One region of the Burkholderia sp. SR8 genome, then DNA from elsewhere that is predicted to be linked to it. Evidence: predicted binding sites of a transcription regulator. Region 1 holds the regulator's gene; the other holds the start of a gene.
The links. The regulator FNR, encoded in region 1, switches genes on or off when oxygen is low (the NO sensors DNR and NnrR bind a similar motif). The targets are predictions, from matches to a motif close to TTGATNNNNATCAA.
Positions count from the first base shown of each region.

Region 2: the regulator FNR is predicted to act here: its motif matches at 4,051-4,064, upstream of clpB (ATP-dependent chaperone ClpB).

Region 1 covers NZ_JAULUC010000043.1:10,280-19,112, forward strand. Annotated here, with positions in the region: gene Q3A80_RS30825 (SDR family oxidoreductase) at 1-449, shown strand, start outside; gene epsC (serine O-acetyltransferase EpsC) at 756-1,676, opposite strand; gene Q3A80_RS30835 (hypothetical protein) at 1,814-2,047, opposite strand; gene Q3A80_RS30840 (DUF3005 domain-containing protein) at 2,329-2,739, shown strand; gene Q3A80_RS30845 (universal stress protein) at 3,418-3,885, shown strand; gene fnr (fumarate/nitrate reduction transcriptional regulator Fnr) at 4,244-4,990, shown strand; gene Q3A80_RS30855 (LysR family transcriptional regulator ArgP) at 5,022-5,915, opposite strand; gene Q3A80_RS30860 (LysE/ArgO family amino acid transporter) at 6,022-6,642, shown strand; gene Q3A80_RS30865 (aldo/keto reductase) at 7,012-7,959, shown strand; gene Q3A80_RS30870 (helix-turn-helix domain-containing protein) at 8,383-8,833, shown strand, end outside.
Region 2 covers NZ_JAULUC010000001.1:60,588-69,420, reverse strand. Annotated here, with positions in the region: gene thrC (threonine synthase) at 1-79, shown strand, start outside; gene Q3A80_RS00310 (molybdopterin molybdotransferase MoeA) at 365-1,612, shown strand; gene moaD (molybdopterin converting factor subunit 1) at 1,631-1,888, shown strand; gene Q3A80_RS00300 (molybdenum cofactor biosynthesis protein MoaE) at 2,095-2,571, shown strand; gene Q3A80_RS00295 (group III truncated hemoglobin) at 2,632-3,192, opposite strand; gene Q3A80_RS00290 (Rrf2 family transcriptional regulator) at 3,467-3,979, shown strand; gene clpB (ATP-dependent chaperone ClpB) at 4,136-6,733, shown strand; gene Q3A80_RS00280 (YidB family protein) at 6,865-7,293, opposite strand; gene Q3A80_RS00275 (ComEA family DNA-binding protein) at 7,382-8,005, opposite strand; gene Q3A80_RS00270 (MerR family transcriptional regulator) at 8,302-8,763, shown strand; gene Q3A80_RS00265 (carboxymuconolactone decarboxylase family protein) at 8,747-8,833, shown strand, end outside.

The DNA.
Region 1 (8,833 bases):
ACTGCCGCGCGCCGATCCTGCTCACGCGTGCATTCTACGAACGGGCGCGCGCGGCCGGCACGCAGGGCGTCGTCGTCAACGTGGTCGACCAGAAGATCAAGGAAAACTTCCACCGCGACCACTTCAGCTACACGGTCGCGAAGGCCGCGCTCGGCAACCTCACGCAGATGCTCGCGCTGTCGTCGGCGCCGGTGCTGCGCGTGAACGCGGTGTTCCCCGGGCTGATGCTGCCGAGCGACGACCAGACGCAGGCCGACTTCGAACACGCGAGCCGCGCATCGACGCCGCTCGCGCGCATCGCCGGCCCCGACGACGTCGCGAGCGCGATCCTGCTGCTGACGGGCAGCGCATACAACGGTGTGGATTTCGTCGTCGATGCGGGGCAGAACCTGATTCGTGTCGACCAGGACGTGCTGTACAAGCATCGATCGCCGGGGGGCAAGCACTGACGGCTCGGAGCTCGATCGGCGGCCGGGGCCGGCGCCTTCGTGCGTCGGTGTGGGGATGCGGCGGTCGGGATCGCATCGCACGTGACGGCTCCGGCGAAGGCTGCCCGGCAGCCACGCCGCCTCGCGCCGATGCGCCGATGCGCCGATGCGCCGATGCGCCAATGCGCAGATGCGCCGACGCGTCGATACGCAGATGCCAGCCGAAATCGCGTCGCACGTGACGCAGCCCGACGGCCTCCCCGCCTCCGTCTTCAATCGGGTGGCGCGCACGGCCTCCAGGCCGTTCGCGCGCCGCATTACACCGTGTTACGGCTTCTCGGCGCTGCCGCCTTCGCGGACCTTCCCCTGCGCGACGCTCGTGCCGGGCGGCACGCTGTGCGTGAGCCACACGTTGCCGCCGATCACCGAGCCGCGCCCGATCGTCACGCGGCCGAGGATCGTCGCGCCCGCGTAGATCACGACGTCGTCCTCGACGATCGGATGGCGTGCATTGCCCTTGACCAGCGCGCCTTCGCCGTCAGCCGGGAAGCTCTTCGCGCCGAGCGTGACGGCCTGATACACGCGCACGCGCTCGCCGATGATCGCGGTTTCGCCGATCACGACGCCGGTGCCGTGGTCGATGAAGAAGCTCGGGCCGATCTGCGCGCCGGGGTGAATGTCGATGCCGGTGGCCGAGTGCGCGATTTCATTGATGAAGCGCGCGAGCAGCGGCACGCCGAGCTGGTGCAACGCGTGCGCGAGCCGGTGATGCATCATCGCGAGCACGCCCGGATAGCACAGCAGGATCTCGGTGATGTGCTGCGCGGCCGGATCGCCCGCATACGCGGCCTGGATGTCGCTGACCAGCAGCGCGCGAATCGACGGCAGCTGCCGGCCGAACTCGCGCGCGATCTCGAACGCGCGCTCGTCGAGCGCCGCGAACGGCGTGTCCGCATGCTCGGGCAGGAACGGCAGCGCACGGCGAATCTGTTCGGACAGGATCCGCAGCGTGCTTTCGAGTGTATGGCCGACGTAATAGTCGACGCTTTCGTCGGTCAGGTCCGGCGCGCCGTAATGCGTCGGAAACATCGACGCGCGCAGGCCGGTGACGATCTTGCAGATCGCGTCGCGTGACGGCAGTTCGCGGATGCCGCGCGGATGACGCGTGCGATGGAGTTCCTCGCGCGACTCGCGCAAGCCGGCGACGATTTCTTCGAGGCCCCACTGACGGGCGGGTGATGTCGACATATGCCAATGCAGGCGGCCGCGCTCGGTCGCACGGCAGCTAATAAAGTGACGGGTTCCGCAAGATTACCGCGTTTTCGTCCGGCAGCGGCACGCCGGCGGATCGGCCGGACGGCCGAGCCTGCGGGTGCGCGGCGGCGTCAGATCGTGATGCTGCTCGCATCGATCCAGCGCACGGCCCAGTCGCGTGCGTGCGCGATCGCGTCGCCTTCGTCGTTGAACTGGAGCTCGGTCGGAAAAAACCGGTTCGCCACGAGTTCCCCGTCGCTCGATCGGGAGATCACGACGTAGGGTTTGAACGAACCGTCACTGGCGCGCGCGGGCGCGCAATTCAACAGGTATCCGCGATGCGTGAAGGCAGTAGTCGCTTGCATGAATCCGCCACCTCTAGTCCCTTGCTTTGTTGTTCACTACCCGTCTTTAAGGGTGCTGCGCGGCCCCCGGCGCGGGCAGAGGCGGCGAGACTGCATCCCCTGTCGCCGCTTCGCAGGAAAAGAATCATACTCTGTAGAAAACGGGTGTTCTAGCTGAAATAAATCATGACAAATCAGCGCGCGTCGCGCGACCGCGGCGATCGCCCCGCGCGCCGTTTTCCCGTCGTGCCCGGAACGGGATTTGCTTGGATCCGGAGCGCTTCGCCGCCAGGAGAGCCGCGATGGAAACGTCAGCTCATGCGCGCGCCACCCATCCGCGCAGCATCGAACTCGACAACGACGACACGCACGACAGCACCGTCGACACCGACGGCAAGAACCGCGAGGCCGCGCGTCTTGCGAGCGGCAGCGCCTTCTCGCCGGACCAGGTCACGCGCAGCAACGCGTCGCTCGTCAACGCGATGCCGGAGGCCGGCGACGGTTTCGCCGGCTTCGACAGCCGCCCGGGCGGCAATCATCCGGCGTTCGCGCTGCGGGCCGGTTACATGGTGATCGAGAAAGGGTTCGACGCGCCGCCGCACACGGGCGACGAGCTGTTCGGCCCCGTTCACCGGATGCACGGCAGCGCGTACTGGCCCGGCCACGGACGCCGGCCGGAACGCGCGATCGAAATCACGGCGGTGCCGCGATAGCGTGCGCGGCGTTTGAATCGGGCGTTCGATTGCCGGGTCGGGCTGGAGCGTGGCCGACGGTCGATCGTGCTCAATGCGCGTGTGTGCGCGAGCGCGTTGTGCGGCCGGCTCGCATGCGGGGGAGCGATCGTATCGGCGCAGCAGCGAGATCGGCGTCGGTTCCGGTTTGGCACTCGAACGTGATGCGACGCCGAGCATCGCGTTGCGAACCGCGTCGATGCAGGGGCGTTGATCGACGTCACGCCCTCGCGATGCGGTTGCGGTTCAATGGAGCCGATGCGCGCGGTTCATCGGGCGATCACCGACACGCATCCACGCTGTCTGTGCGCAGCCCGGGCGCGTTCGCATGCTGTGCCGTCGCTGGATGCGCGGGCGAGGTAGTCGATGACGATTTCGGATATCCGCTCGGCACGCGCAGCGACGCGCCTGGCGATCGTCCCGACGGCGGACACGATCGCTAGGCGCGTCGCGATCACGCGCGCCGATCGCGCAGCGCAGCATGCGGTGCGTGCATGGCTCGCGGGCATCACGCGCCGTCGCAACGGCCGAAGCGCCGCGATCGCGACGACCGGCACGTCGCTGCAAAGTCGCTGCCGTTGGTTTACTCTGCCTCGCAGCAACGCATGGCCCGCTCTGCCATTCGGCCGACTTTCGTTCAACCCGCCACACGGAGACACTATGTACAAGCGCATTCTGGTTGCCATCGACGGCAGCGACACGTCGCGCCATGCGTTCGACGCGGCGCTCGCGCTCGCGAAAGAGCACGGCGCGGAACTGCAGCCGTTCTACGTCGTCGAGAACGCCGCGATCTATTACAACGTGCCCGGCTACGATCCGTCCGTGCTGCGCGACCAGCTCGTCGCACAGGGCAACGCGCTCGCGGCCGATTTCACGAAGCTGATGCAGGCGGCCGGCGTGAAGGGCAAGACGCTGATGAGCGAGGCATCGTCGCTCAACGACGTGTCGACGCTGATCCTCGACGGCGCGAAGGCATTCGGCGCCGATCTGCTGGTGCTCGGCACGCACGGCCGCCGCGGCTTCCGTCGCCTCGTGCTCGGCAGCATCGCCGAACAGTGCGTGCGGCATGCGACGCTGCCCGTGCTGCTGATTCCGGCCGCCGCGCACACGGACGAGCAGGAAGGCTGAGCGTCGGTGGTCGGACCGCGTCGCGATTGCGGTGCGGTGCGCGCGCCACGGCACATCTGTGCGCATGCCGTGGCGGTGGCCCAGGCAACGAGCGGGCGGCTGAGTCTCGGCGGCCGTGTCACGTAGCAGTTGCGGCGCCATGCGGTGCCTGCGGTGCGCACACGCAACGGCACGCGCGCCCGCCCGCATACCGCTGCCACTGCCCGCGACGACCAGCGCAGGCAGGCCGAGCGGCAGCGGCCGCGTCACGTCGCCAGTGCCCGCGGCATGTGCGCGCGGTCGCGACGTTTTGTCACCCGACAGCCGCAACTTGCGGTGGGACAATGATTCCGTCGATTCAACGCCGGAGTAAACGATCATGCTGACGCCCGTCGCCACACGTCCCGCCGCCCCGTCCCATGCAGGCAGCTGGGCTCCCCGCCAGGCACCGCACTGCTCGTCGTGCGCGATGCGGCATCTGTGCATGCCGCAGGGCCTCGCGCCCGAAGCGCTCAGCCGTCTCGAATCGGTCATCTGCGCGGCACGCCCGGTCAAGCGCGGCGAAGCGCTGTTCCGCGAAGGCGACGCGTTCGACAACCTGTACGCGGTGCGCTCCGGTTCGCTGAAAACCGTCGCCACGCGCCACGACGGCCGCGAGCAGGTCACCGGCCTGCACCTCGCGGGCGAAGCGCTCGGCCTCGACGGCATCTGCGACGACACGCATCCGCGTACCGCGGTCGCGCTGGAAGACAGCTCCGTCTGCGTGATTCCGTACACCGCGCTCAAGTCGCTGTGCTCGGAAGCCGGCTCGATGCAGCTTCGCATGCACAAGCTGATGAGCGAGCAGATCGTGCGCGAGACGACGCAGACCATGCTGCTCGGTTCGCTGAACGCGGAAGAACGCGTCGCCGCGTTCCTGCTCGACGTGTCGTCGCGCTACCTGAAGCGCGGCTATTCGCCGTCGGAGTTCAACCTGCGGATGACGCGCGAAGACATCGGCAGCTACCTCGGCATGACGCTCGAAACGGTCAGCCGCACGCTGTCGAAATTCCAGAAGCGCGGCCTGATCGAGATGCACGGCCGCCTCGTGCAGATCGTCGACTTCGACGGCCTGCATCACGTGTGACGCCGCCCGCCTCTCCCCCTCCTCGCCGCGATCAGTCGAGAAACAGCGCGGCGCGCGCCTTCAGCGCCGCGCTGAAATCGTCGAGCCAGCCGATCGACAGCCGCCAGCTCTGCCAGTAGAGCTCGATATCGACGGTCCGCCCGCGCGACATGTCGACCAGCTCGCCGGCCGCCAGCTGGCGGTCGACCATCCGGTCCGGACACATTCCCCACCCCAGCCCCGTCTCGCATGCGCGCAGGTAGCCCGCGACGTGCGGAATCCAGTGTTGCGGCGGATCGAGATCCGCGCGCGTCACGCGCCGGATGAAGCGCGCCTGCAGGCCGTCCTTCGGATTGAACATCACGCACGGCGCGCGGCGCAGCGCATCGCGCGTGATGCCCGCGCCGAAATAGCGTTCGTGGAACACCGGCGAACATACGGCGCGATACCGGATGCGCCCGAGCCGCGTCGACCGGCATCCCTGGATCGGCTCGGCCTGCGCGGTCACCGCGCCCTGCACGCTGCCGTCGCGAATCCGCGCGGCCGTGTAGTCCTGATCGTCGATCACGAGGTCGAGCAGGGTTTCGCGCTCGGTGCAGAACGGCCCGACCGCATCGATGAACCACGTCGCGACGCTGTCGTCGTTGACGGCCACGCGCAACGTCGGCCATGCACTCGCGATCTGGCCCGGCAACGCGGGCATCCGTCCGCCCAGTTCCGCCTCGAGCAGCTGCACGCGCTCGGTATGCCGGCACAGCAGCGCGCCTGACGTCGTCGCGACGCACGGCTGCCCGCGCTTGACGAGCACGCTGCCGACGCGCTCCTCCAGCAGTTTCACGCGCTGCGATACCGCCGACGGCGTGACGTTCAGCTCCTTGGCCGCCCGTTCGAACGAACCGTGGCGGATCACGGCCGCGAGGGCGTCGAGCAACGCATAGTCGAGCATTAGATTTCCTTAATCGGCATTAGGTGAATTAGCTTCTCTTATGTCGCGGCTGCCCGCAGACTAGCGCCAACCGACTCACCCGTCTACTGCTTCACCTTCTCCCATCATGAACTGGATCGCTTTTTCCCACGGCGCCGCCCTGTGCGGGTCGCTCATCGTCACCATCGGCGCGCAGAACGCGTTCGTGCTCCGCCAGGGCATCATGCGCTCGCATGTCGGCAAGATCGTGCTGCTGTGCGCGCTGTCCGACATGATCCTGATCGGCGCGGGCGTCGGCGGCGCGTCGGTGCTCGTCGAACGCTATCCGACCTTCGTCCACGTGGTGCTGTACGTCGGCCTCGCGTATCTCGCGTGGTTCGGCTTCAACGCGCTGCGCCGCGCGTTCAGGCCCGGGCATGAAACGCTCGACGTGCGCGGCGACGCGGTCGCGCCGCCGCCGCAGAGCGCGGTCGCGATCGTGCTGATGACGCTCGCGTTCACGTGGCTCAACCCGCACGTGTATCTCGACACGTTCCTGCTGATCGGCACGGCCGGTGCGCGCGAGCCGGAAGGCACGCGCGTCGCGTTCGCGATCGGCGCAATGTCGGTCAGCATCGTATGGTTCCTCGGGCTCGGATACGGCGCGCGACTGCTCGCGCCCTGGTTCCGCAAGGCCGTCGCCTGGCGCGTGCTGGATGGCGCGATCGGCAGCATGGTGCTGTTTCTCGCGGCCGTGCAGTTGCGATAGCGCGCGTTGTAAAAAAATCGGTCACGGGCGGCAGCATGCCGCCCGTGTTTCGTTCCGGCGCCGCGCCGCAAGTCGCATCACCTCCGCTCCGGACGGTGCCGCCCGTCGCGCACCGGCGAAGCGAAATTCGGCTCCGGATCCAACACGGCCGCACGATCCGCCCAGATAACGGATGCCGCATCTGCCATGCCGCGCGATGTGTCCGCGTTCGCGGCCGCGTGCCGGCTGCACGATTCCGGCCGATGCGCGAGAATGTTCGGGTGTCCCGCGACAACGGCGCAAGCGCTTCGCCGATCCGCCGCCCCGTCGCACGCTTCTCGACCCATCCCGTCGTTCGATTCCCTCATCTCGCAGATATCGGAGAGCAACATGGCACTACGCACCCTCGGCACGTCGGACATCCAGGTTTCACCGCTCGCATTCGGCGGCAACGTGTTCGGCTGGACCGTCGACGAGAACGCATCGTTTGCGCTGCTCGATGCCCTCGCCGACACCGGCATCAACTTCATCGATACGGCCGACGTCTATTCGGCCTGGGCGCCCGGCAACAGCGGCGGCGAATCCGAAACGATCATCGGCAAGTGGCTCAAGCGCTCCGGCAGGCGCGAACAGGTCGTGATCGCGACCAAGGTCGGCATGCTGCAGGCACGCGCGGGGCTGACGAAAGCGAACATCCTGAAGGCCGCCGACGATTCGCTGCGCCGGCTGCAGACCGACTACATCGACCTGTATTTCTCGCATCGCGATCTCGCCGACACGGCGCCGCTCGAGGAAACGCTCGGCGCATACCAGACGCTGATCGACGCGGGCAAGGTGCGCATCATCGGCGCGTCGAACTACAGCGGCGCGCGCCTGCGCGAAGCCGCCGACATCAGCCAGCGCAACGGCCTGCCCGCGTACCAGGTGATTCAGCCGGAATACAACCTGATCGACCGCGCCGAGTACGAACGCGATCTCGAACCGGTCGTGCGCGACCTGAAGCTCGGCGTCGTCAACTATTACGCGCTCGCGAGCGGCTTCCTGTCGGGCAAGTACCGCAGCGAGGCCGACCTGAAGAAGAGCGTGCGCGGCGACCGCGTCGCCGGCTATCTCGATGCGCGCGGCCTGCGCATTCTCGCCGCGCTCGACGACGTATCGGCGAAACACGGCACGCAACCGGCCGCGATCGCACTCGCGTGGCAGATCGCGCGGCCGACGATCACCGCGCCGATCGCGAGCGCGACGTCGCTCGAGCAGCTCGCGCTGCTCGGCGAAGCAATTCGCGTGCGCCTGGACGACGACGATATCCGCAAGATCGACGAGGCCAGCGCGGTCTGAAGTTCCGCTGTCGCGGGCCGGCGGCCTGACTCGCAAGGATTGGCGGTTCCGGTCGTCGGCCCGTGTCACGTACAGCGCGGCAAACGCGCATGCCGACACGCCGCCTGTAATGCGGAGTACGTCAGCGCGACAAGCCACGCTACCGGCACTCGACTTCGAAGAAGCTGGCCCGCGCCTTCTTCGTGTATCTCTGCACAACGAAACAGATCCCGCACCGTCATGTCCACGCAGAACCGAAAAACATAACCCGAATACGCGCACAGCGCTTGCCTGCGACGGCCACCTTCGTTGACTCGGACGGACATCCTGCCGCAACCCGCCGCCCCAAGCGCGCTCGACGCGCGCCCCGGGTCTTTCACCGATTGACCGCGCCCGTCGACGTGCCGGAGACTGCGCCGCTCGGGCGGTCATTGGGAGAACGTGATGCCGGACCTCAACACGGGGATCGTGTCGATCTCGACGCGCGCGGTACGCGGTGACGAACGCGTCGACTTCTGGGTCGACCATGTCGCCCGCTCGCTCGTGCGCATCGAATGCAGCGGCAAATCGTCCGAAGGCATCGACGCATCGCTGCGCAAGCGCGAGCTCGGGCCGCTCAGCGTGTGCGACATCGCCGCAAACCGGCACGCGGTCGTCCGCACGCCGCACAACATCCACGCCGACCCGCGGGACGCCGTGTTCGTGTGCCTGATGCACGAGGGCCACGGCTATACGTTTCAGGACGTCGAATGCATCCAGCATGCGCCCGGCGACATCGTGCTGTACGACACGTCGATGCCGTACGGTCACGGCTTTCCCGCGAACATGGCGATGACCGTGCTCGACGTGCCGCGCGGCGTCTTCGACGCGCGCGTCGGCCCGTGGCGCCATCGCA
Region 2 (8,833 bases), on a different contig from region 1:
GCTGCCGCAGCGCTTCGAGGTCGTGAAGGCCGACGCGCAGCAGGTGAAGGACTTCATCGCCGCGCATACGGGTGCATAAGCGCGCATCGGCGCGCAACGTCGCGCCGCCGGGTCGCACGCCCGGCGGCGCAGGACGGCCGGAATGCCGATTCGTCGCGCGAGTCGGGGTTCCGGCCGTTTCGTTTGGCCGGTGCATGGCGATGCGCAGGCGTGCGGCACGACGTCGGGCGAACCGTCGGGCGAAACAAGTGCCAGTGCCGTGCGTTCGCGCCGATCACAGTTTTCGCATGCCGGCCATATCGCGCGTGGGCGCGGCGGCGTCGCTACAATGACGTATTGACTCCAACGATCCCCGATTCCATCGATGTCGAACCCGAATCCCGCGGCGCCGCGCGCGCCGATGCTGTCGACCGCCGAAGCGCTTGCCGCGCTGCTCGATGCCGCGAAGCCGCTGCCCGGTACCGAAACCGTCGCGACGCTCGATGCGCTCGGCCGCGTGCTGGCCGCCGACGTGAGCTCGCCGCTCGACGTGCCGCCGATGCACACGAGCGCGATGGACGGCTATGCGGTGCGCGTCGCCGATCTGCTGCACGGCGAACGGCGGCTGCCGGTGTCGCAGCGGATCCCCGCCGGTCATCCGGCCGCGCCGCTCGCCGCGGGCACGGCCGCGCGGATCTTCACCGGCGCGACGGTGCCTCCCGGTGCCGATGCCGTCGTGATGCAGGAGCAGACGGCGGCCGACGGCGATGCGGTCGAAATCCTGCACACGCCGAAAGCCGGTGAATGGATCACGGCGCAGGGCACGGACATCCGCCGGGGGGCGGTGATCCTGCCTGCCGGTACGCGGCTCACGCCGCAGGCGCTCGGCCTGGCCGCATCGGTCGGCTGCGCGCAGCTGCCGGTCGCGCGGCGGATTCGCGTCGCGGTGTTCTTTACCGGCGACGAACTGACGATGCCCGGCGAGCCGCTGAAGCCCGGCGCGATCTACAACTCGAACCGCTTCACGCTGCGCGGGCTGCTCGAGCGGCTCGGCTGCCACGTGACCGACTACGGGATCGTGCCCGACTCGCTCGCCGCGACCCGCGACACGCTGCGCGAAGCCGCACGCGACCACGACGTGATCCTGACGAGCGGCGGCGTATCGGTCGGCGACGAGGATCACGTGAAGCCTGCCGTCGAGGCCGAAGGCCGGCTCGCGCTATGGCAGATCGCGATGAAGCCCGGCAAGCCGCTCGCGTATGGCGCGGTGCGCCGCGGCGACGGCCGCGCCGATGCGCACTTCATCGGGCTGCCGGGCAACCCGGTGTCGAGCTTCGTCACGTTCCTGCTGTTCGTGCGGCCGTTCCTGCTGCGCCTGTCCGGCGTGCGCGACGTTGCGCCGCGCGCGCTGTCGCTGCGCGCCGACTTCTCGCAGAGCAAGGGCGACCGGCGCAACGAATTCCTGCGCGCACGCGTCAATGCGGCCGGCGGCCTCGACCTGTTCCCGAACCAGAGCTCGGCGGTGCTGACGTCGACCGTGTGGGGCGACGGGCTGATCGATAATCCGCCGCAGCACGCGATCAGCGCAGGCGAGACCGTGCGTTTCATTCCGTTTTCCGAACTGCTGTCGTAACGCGACGGCTTCCCGACCATGAAGATTCAGCTGAAATTCTTTGCAAGCGTGCGCGAGGCGCTCGGCGTGTCCGACGAACAGGCCGACGTGCCGGACGGCGTGACGACCGTCGGCGACGTGCGCGCGTGGCTGCGCCAGCGCGGCGGCGCGTGGGCCGAGACGCTCGCCGAAGGGCGCGCGCTGCGCATGGCGTGCAATCACGAGATGACCGATCCCGGCACCAGGCTTACCGACGGTTGCGAGGTCGCGTTCTTTCCGCCGGTCACGGGCGGTTGAGCATTTGCGCGGGACCGGAGGTAAGCGTTGACGCTAACTCTGGTCGACCGCGAAGCATGGGACCAGAGTAAGCGCTGAAGCGCAAACTCTGGTCGACCGCGAAGCATGGGATCGGGGCAAGCGCTGAAGCGCTAACTCTGGTCGACCGCGAAGCATGGGACCAGAGTAAGCGCTAAAGCGCTAACTCTGGTCGACAGGAGCAGAGGATGGCTACGGTACGAGTGCAGACCGACGATTTCGACCTGAACGCCGAAATCGCGGCATTGCGCGCGCGCAACCCGAAGATCGGCGCGGTCGCGTGCTTCGTCGGCACGGTGCGTGACCTGAACGAAGGCGATTCCGTCGCCGCGATGGAGCTCGAGCACTATCCGGGAATGACCGAGAAGGCGCTCGAGAAGATCGCCGCCGACGCAGGCCGGCGCTGGCCGGGCATCGACGTCGCGATCGTGCACCGCGTCGGCCGGCTGCTGCCGCTCGACCAGATCGTGATGGTCGCGACCGTCGCGTCGCATCGCGGCGACGCGTTCGCGTCGTGCGAGTTCGTGATGGACTACCTGAAGACGGAGGCGCCGTTCTGGAAGAAGGAAACGACGCCCAGCGGCGAGCGCTGGGTCGACGCGCGCAGCACCGACGATGCGGCGCTCGCGCGCTGGGGCATCGAATCGGGCAACACGCGCCGTTGAGCGCCGCATACGCGGCGTGCGGCGCCGTGCCGCAGCGCGCAAGCGCCGCGATTCGCGGCGTTACGCGTCCGAATCGACGCTGCGCCCGATGATCTTCGTCGGAAACGGCTCGCCGCGCGCGCGCGACGGCAGCGCATGCGGATCGTCGCCCGCGTCGCGGCGGCGCGGCGCGATCGCGTCGAGCAGCGCCTGCTGCTCCGGCGGAATCTGGTAATCCCAGCCGAAGCGGCTCAGCTGCAGGCTTTGCGCGATCCGCAGCGCGGGCTCCATGAAGCGAATGGCCGCAGGCGGCGCGTAGCGGCCCTCGACGGTCTTCAGGAACAACGACAGCCAGCGGCTGAAGTGCGCGGGCTCGATCCCGTCGAGCGGCTGGTGCGCCTGCTGCACGTTGCCGCGATAACCCTTGGTGCCGAGCACGAGGCTCGACCAGAAGCTGACCATCTTCGGCAGGTGATCGTCCCAGCGGCCGTCGAGCTTCGCGTCGAACACGGGGCCGAGCAGCGGATCGGCGCGCACGCGGTCGTAGAACGCGTACACGAGGTCGCGGATGTTGTCTTCGGTCGGTTCGGCGTCGCGCGGGCGGGCCGGCGCGGTGTCGGGCGAGGCGGGCAGGGCAGTCATGACAAAAAGGGCCGGGATAGCGGGGCATGGGCGACGCGTCGGCCACGTGCCGGTGGAACGGCAGTGCGGGCAATGCGCAGGACGCCGCTCGAATTTTGACGCAAAATAGCGTCCACCAATGCCTGAAAAATGCGTAGATGCCATGCATCTTATTGCGCGCAGGCCGTTCCGGCAACCCGTGCCGTCTGGCGGTCGCGACAGCCGGCCCGGCGCGCGTCCCGATTGACCGGATTCGCATAATCGGGGCACGATCGACAATTTTCCGTATTCGCCCATGAGACTCACCGACTACACCGACTACTCGCTGCGCGTCATGCTGTACCTCGCCGTGCGCGGCGAGGGGCTGGCGACGATCCAGGAGATCTCGGACGCCTACGGCATCTCGAAGAACCATCTGATGAAAGTCGTCCAGCAGCTCGGCGAGCTCGGCTGGGTCGACACCGTGCGCGGCCGCAACGGCGGGCTGCGGCTGTTCTCCGAGTCGTTGAAGCTGACCGTCGGCCAGGTGGTGCGCGCGACCGAGAGCGACTTCGCGCTGGTCGGCTGCTTTGCGGCCGACGGCGAGTCACGCGGCTGCGTGATCGAGCCGCAGTGTCGTCTGAAGGGCGTGCTGGCGGCCGCGCGCGATGCGTTCTTCGCCGAACTCGACCGTCATACGATCGGCGAGCTGGCCGCGCCGGCGTCGCCGCTCGTCGCGCTGCTGGGCATCCATCCGGTCGCGCTCATGCGCGCCGAGCCGTCGGACGGCGATGCATCGGCGTGCGCCGAAGCCGCGTCGAAGGACTGACGCGCCGGCACCGCCCGGTCATCCTGCGGCGGCGCCCGCGTGCGGGCAGTTGCGTCGCCGTCTGCCGATTTTTGCGCTGAATCAACCGGAAATCCGCTTGAAACCCGTATAACGATCCTCATCTTGGTGTTAATCGAAAATTGGAGGTCTCGCTCAATGAGAATCGACAAGCTCACCACCAAGTTCCAGGAAGCACTCGCGGACGCGCAAAGCCTCGCGGCAGGCCGCGACAATCAATACATCGAACCCGTTCACGTGCTGGCCGCGCTGGTCGCGCAGCAGGACGGTTCCGCCCGTTCGCTGATGTCGCGCGCGGGCGTGCACGTGCAGGCGCTGCAAGGCGCGCTGAACGAGGCCATTTCGCGCCTGCCGCAAGTGACGGGCACGGGCGGCGACATCCAGATCGGCCGCGAACTGGCCGGGCTGCTGAACCAGGCCGACAAGGAAGCGCAGAAGCTCAACGACACGTTCATCGCGAGCGAGATGTTCCTGCTCGCCGTGTCCGACGACAAGGGCGAAGCCGGCAAGCTCGCGCGCCAGCACGGCCTCACGCGCAAGTCGCTCGAAGCCGCGATCGCCGCGGTGCGCGGCGGCTCGCAGGTGCACAGCCAGGACGCGGAAAGCCAGCGCGAGGCGCTGAAGAAATACACGGTCGACCTGACCGAGCGCGCCCGCGCGGGCAAGCTCGATCCGGTGATCGGCCGCGACGACGAAATCCGCCGCTCGATCCAGATCCTGCAGCGCCGCACCAAGAACAACCCGGTGCTGATCGGCGAGCCGGGCGTCGGCAAGACCGCGATCGTCGAAGGGCTCGCGCAGCGGATCGTCAACGGCGAGGTGCCCGAGACGCTGAAGGGCAAGCGCGTGCTGTCGCTCGACATGGCCGCGCTGCTCGCCGGCGCGAAGTACCGCGGCGAGTTCGAGGAGCGCCTGAAGGCCGTGCTGAACGACATCGCGAAGGACGAAGGCCAGACGATCGTGTTCATCGACGAGATCCACACGATGGTCGGCGCCGGCAAGGCCGAAGGCGCAATGGACGCGGGCAACATGCTGAAGCCGGCGCTGTCGCGCGGCGAGCTGCACTGCATCGGCGCGACCACGCTCGACGAATACCGCAAGTACATCGAGAAGGACGCCGCGCTGGAGCGCCGCTTCCAGAAGGTGCTCGTCGACGAGCCGAGCGTCGAGGCGACGATCGCGATCCTGCGCGGGCTGCAGGAGAAGTACGAACTGCACCACGGCGTCGACATCACCGACCCGGCGATCGTCGCCGCGGCCGAGCTGTCGCACCGCTACATCACCGACCGCTTCCTGCCGGACAAGGCGATCGACCTGATCGACGAGGCTGCGTCGAAGATCAAGATGGAAATCGATTCGAAGCCCGAAGAGATGGACAAGCTCGACCGCCGGCTGATCCAGCTGAAGATCGAGCGCGAGGCGGTGAAGAAGGAGCAGGACGAAGCATCGCAGAAGCGCCTGCAACTGATCGAGGAAGAGATCGAGCGCCTCGGCCGCGAGTATGCGGACCTGGAAGAGATCTGGACCGCCGAGAAGGCCGCGGTGCAGGGCAGCGCGCAGCTGAAGGAAGAGATCGAGAAGGTGCGGGCGGACATCGCGCGCCTGCAGCGCGAAGGCAAGCTGGAGAAGGTCGCCGAGCTGCAGTACGGCAAGCTGCCGCAGCTCGAGTCGCAGCTGAAGCAGGTCACGCAGGCCGAGGAGCAGGAGCAGCACAACCCGACGCGTCCGCGTCTGCTGCGCACGCAGGTCGGTGCGGAAGAAATCGCGGAAGTCGTGTCGCGTGCCACCGGGATTCCGGTGTCGCGGATGATGCAGGGCGAACGCGAAAAGCTGCTGCACATCGAGGAAAAGCTGCACGAGCGCGTGGTCGGCCAGGACGAGGCGATCAGCGCGGTGGCGGATGCGATCCGTCGTTCGCGCGCGGGTCTCGGCGATCCCAACCGTCCGTACGGCTCGTTCCTGTTCCTCGGCCCGACCGGTGTCGGCAAGACCGAGCTGTGCAAGGCGCTGGCGTCGTTCCTGTTCGACTCGGAAGAGCACCTGATCCGCATCGACATGAGCGAGTTCATGGAGAAGCACAGCGTCGCGCGGCTGATCGGCGCGCCGCCGGGCTATGTCGGCTACGAGGAAGGCGGCTACCTGACGGAAGCCGTGCGCCGCAAGCCGTACAGCGTGATCCTGCTCGACGAGATCGAGAAGGCGCATCCGGACGTGTTCAACGTGCTGCTGCAGGTGCTCGACGACGGTCGGATGACCGACGGACAGGGCCGCACGGTCGACTTCAAGAACACGGTGATCGTGATGACGTCGAACCTCGGCTCGCAGGTGATCCAGGCGATGACCGGTTCGCCGCAGGAAGAGATCAAGGACGCCGTGTGGCTCGAGGTGAAGCAGCACTTCCGTCCGGAGTTCCTGAACCGGATCGACGACGTCGTCGTGTTCCATGCGCTCGACCGCAGCAACATCGAGTCGATCGCGAAGATCCAGCTCGCGCGCCTGCACGACCGGCTCGCGAAGCTCGACATGGCACTCGACGTGTCGCCGGCGGCGCTCGAACAGATCGCGAAGGTCGGCTACGATCCGGTGTTCGGCGCGCGGCCGCTGAAGCGCGCGATCCAGCAGGAGATCGAGAACCCGGTCGCGAAGCTGATCCTCGCCGGTCGCTTCGGTCCGAAAGACGTGATCCCGGTCGACGTCAACGACGGCCAGTTCGTGTTCGATCGCGTCGTCCACTGATCGCCGGCGATCGGCCGCACGCCCGGTTCGCGCCGGGCGCGCAAAAACGAACACCCCGCTTCGGCGGGGTGTTTGCATATGGGGCGGCCGAAGCGTGCGTCGCGCTCGCCCGGCCTGTCACGCGTGCGCGCTCAGGCCTTGTTGCCGCCGAACATGCCGGCGAGCTGCGTGAGCGTGCCGAGCACGTTCGACGTGTCGACCTGGCCGCTGGCCGGCACTTCGCCGTTCGGCGTCGCGCCGTTGACGACGTGCGGCAGCACCTGCGCGAGGATCGACGACGCCTGCGCCGGATCGATGCCGACCTTGCTCGCGAGCGAGCCGACGACGTCCGAGCCGAGCACGTTCTGCAGCGTGTCCGGCGAGATCGGCTGGTTTTCGCCGGTGCCGACCCACGAGCCGATGATGTCGCCTGCGCCGCCGGCCTTGAACTTCTCGATCAGCCCGTTCAGGCCGCCCGGCTGGTTGTTGATGAATTCGAGCGCGGTCGTGATGAGCGCGCTTTGCGAGTTGCCGCCGGCCTGGCCGCCGATCAGACCGCCGACGATGTCGAGGAGACCCATGGTTGTTCACCTTCACAGAAAAGGGCGCCGCAACGTCGGCGCCCGTTGATCGAATGCCGCGCGCACGCCGTCGCGCGCGCGGCGCACATCAGGCGCCCGACGCCGCGGCGGCGGAGGCTGCCTTGTCCTTCTTGCTCTTCTTCTTCGAACCCTTGGCCGCCTTCGTGGACGACGCCGCGGCCGGCGCGCTCGCGCCTGCGCCGGCGTCGGCGGAGGCCGCCGCGGCTGCGGCCGCTTTCTCCTTCTTCGACGCGCGCTTGCTCTTGGCCGGCTTGGATGCCGCCTCCGGCGCGCTGGCCGTCGTCGCCGGTGCCGTTGCCGTCGTGCCGGCTGTCGCGGTCGTCGACGTGGACGGCGCGGCGGTGCCGGCCGACGTCGTGGCCGAGGTGGTCGCCGACGTCGTCGCGGCCGGCTTCGACAGCTTCACGCCCTTCGGCGGCGTCGACGAGCCGCCGATCGTCAGGCCGTTTTCCTCGAGATGGCCGACCGACTTCGTGCCGAGGCCCTTCACGCGGTTCGCGAGATCGTCCGCGTCCTTGAACGGGCCGTTCTTGGTGCGCTCGTCGATGATCGCCTTCGACTTCACGGGCCCGAGGCCCTTCACCGATTCGAGCGCGGCCTGGTCGGCCGTGTTGACTTCGACGGCCGCGGCGAAGCCCGCGGCAAGCGACAGCGATAACGCGACGAACAGCATCAGCAGCTTTTTCAGCATGGCACAGGCTCCCTGGTTCTGACGGATGAATGGCTGTTGCAACGGACGGCGGCGCGCAACCCGGCCGGGCGTCGCCGTTAAGCATAGGACAAATGCGTGCCCTTTTTAAGACAGGCTGACCGAATCTTGCTGAAGGCTTGCGTCGCTGTAAAGAAGGAAAGCCGTGCGCGGCGCCGATTTTGACCATTCTTTACGGTGTCGGCGGGGGCAGATGCGTGCAACCGGCGATTGTCGGACTTGGCCGTTCGACAGTGCTTGACTTAGAGTGAACTCTAACTCCTAACCTTGTTCCTGCCATGTCGAAAACCGTTTCCACCTCTTCCGCCGCCGGTCCGCTGACGATCGGGCAAGTCGCCGAACTGACCGGCGTGTCGACGCATACGCTGCGGTATTACGAGCAGGCCGGGCTGCTGCGCGCGATCTCGCGCACGGCCGCCGGGCACCGGCTTTATGCACCGGCCGATCTTGACTGGCTCGCCTTCGTGATGCGCCTGAAGGCGACCGGCATGCCGATCGCGCAGATGCAGCAGTTCGCGGCGCTGCGCGCGCAAGGCGAGTCGACGTTCGGTGCGCGGCGGCGGTTGCTGAGCGCGCATCGCGACGCGGTGCGCGCGCATATCGCGGAGCTGCAGGCGAGCCTCGACGCGATCGGCGACAAGATCGCGTACTACGAGACGCAGGAGCGCAAGACGGAACGACGGGCGAACTCTTCTCAATCATCCCCGGAACAGGACGGACACCATGGAACGACTCGTTGAAGACCGCTACACGCGCGGCTGGAACAAGCTGAAGGAAATCGACGGCGAAGTGGGCGAACGCGTGATCGCG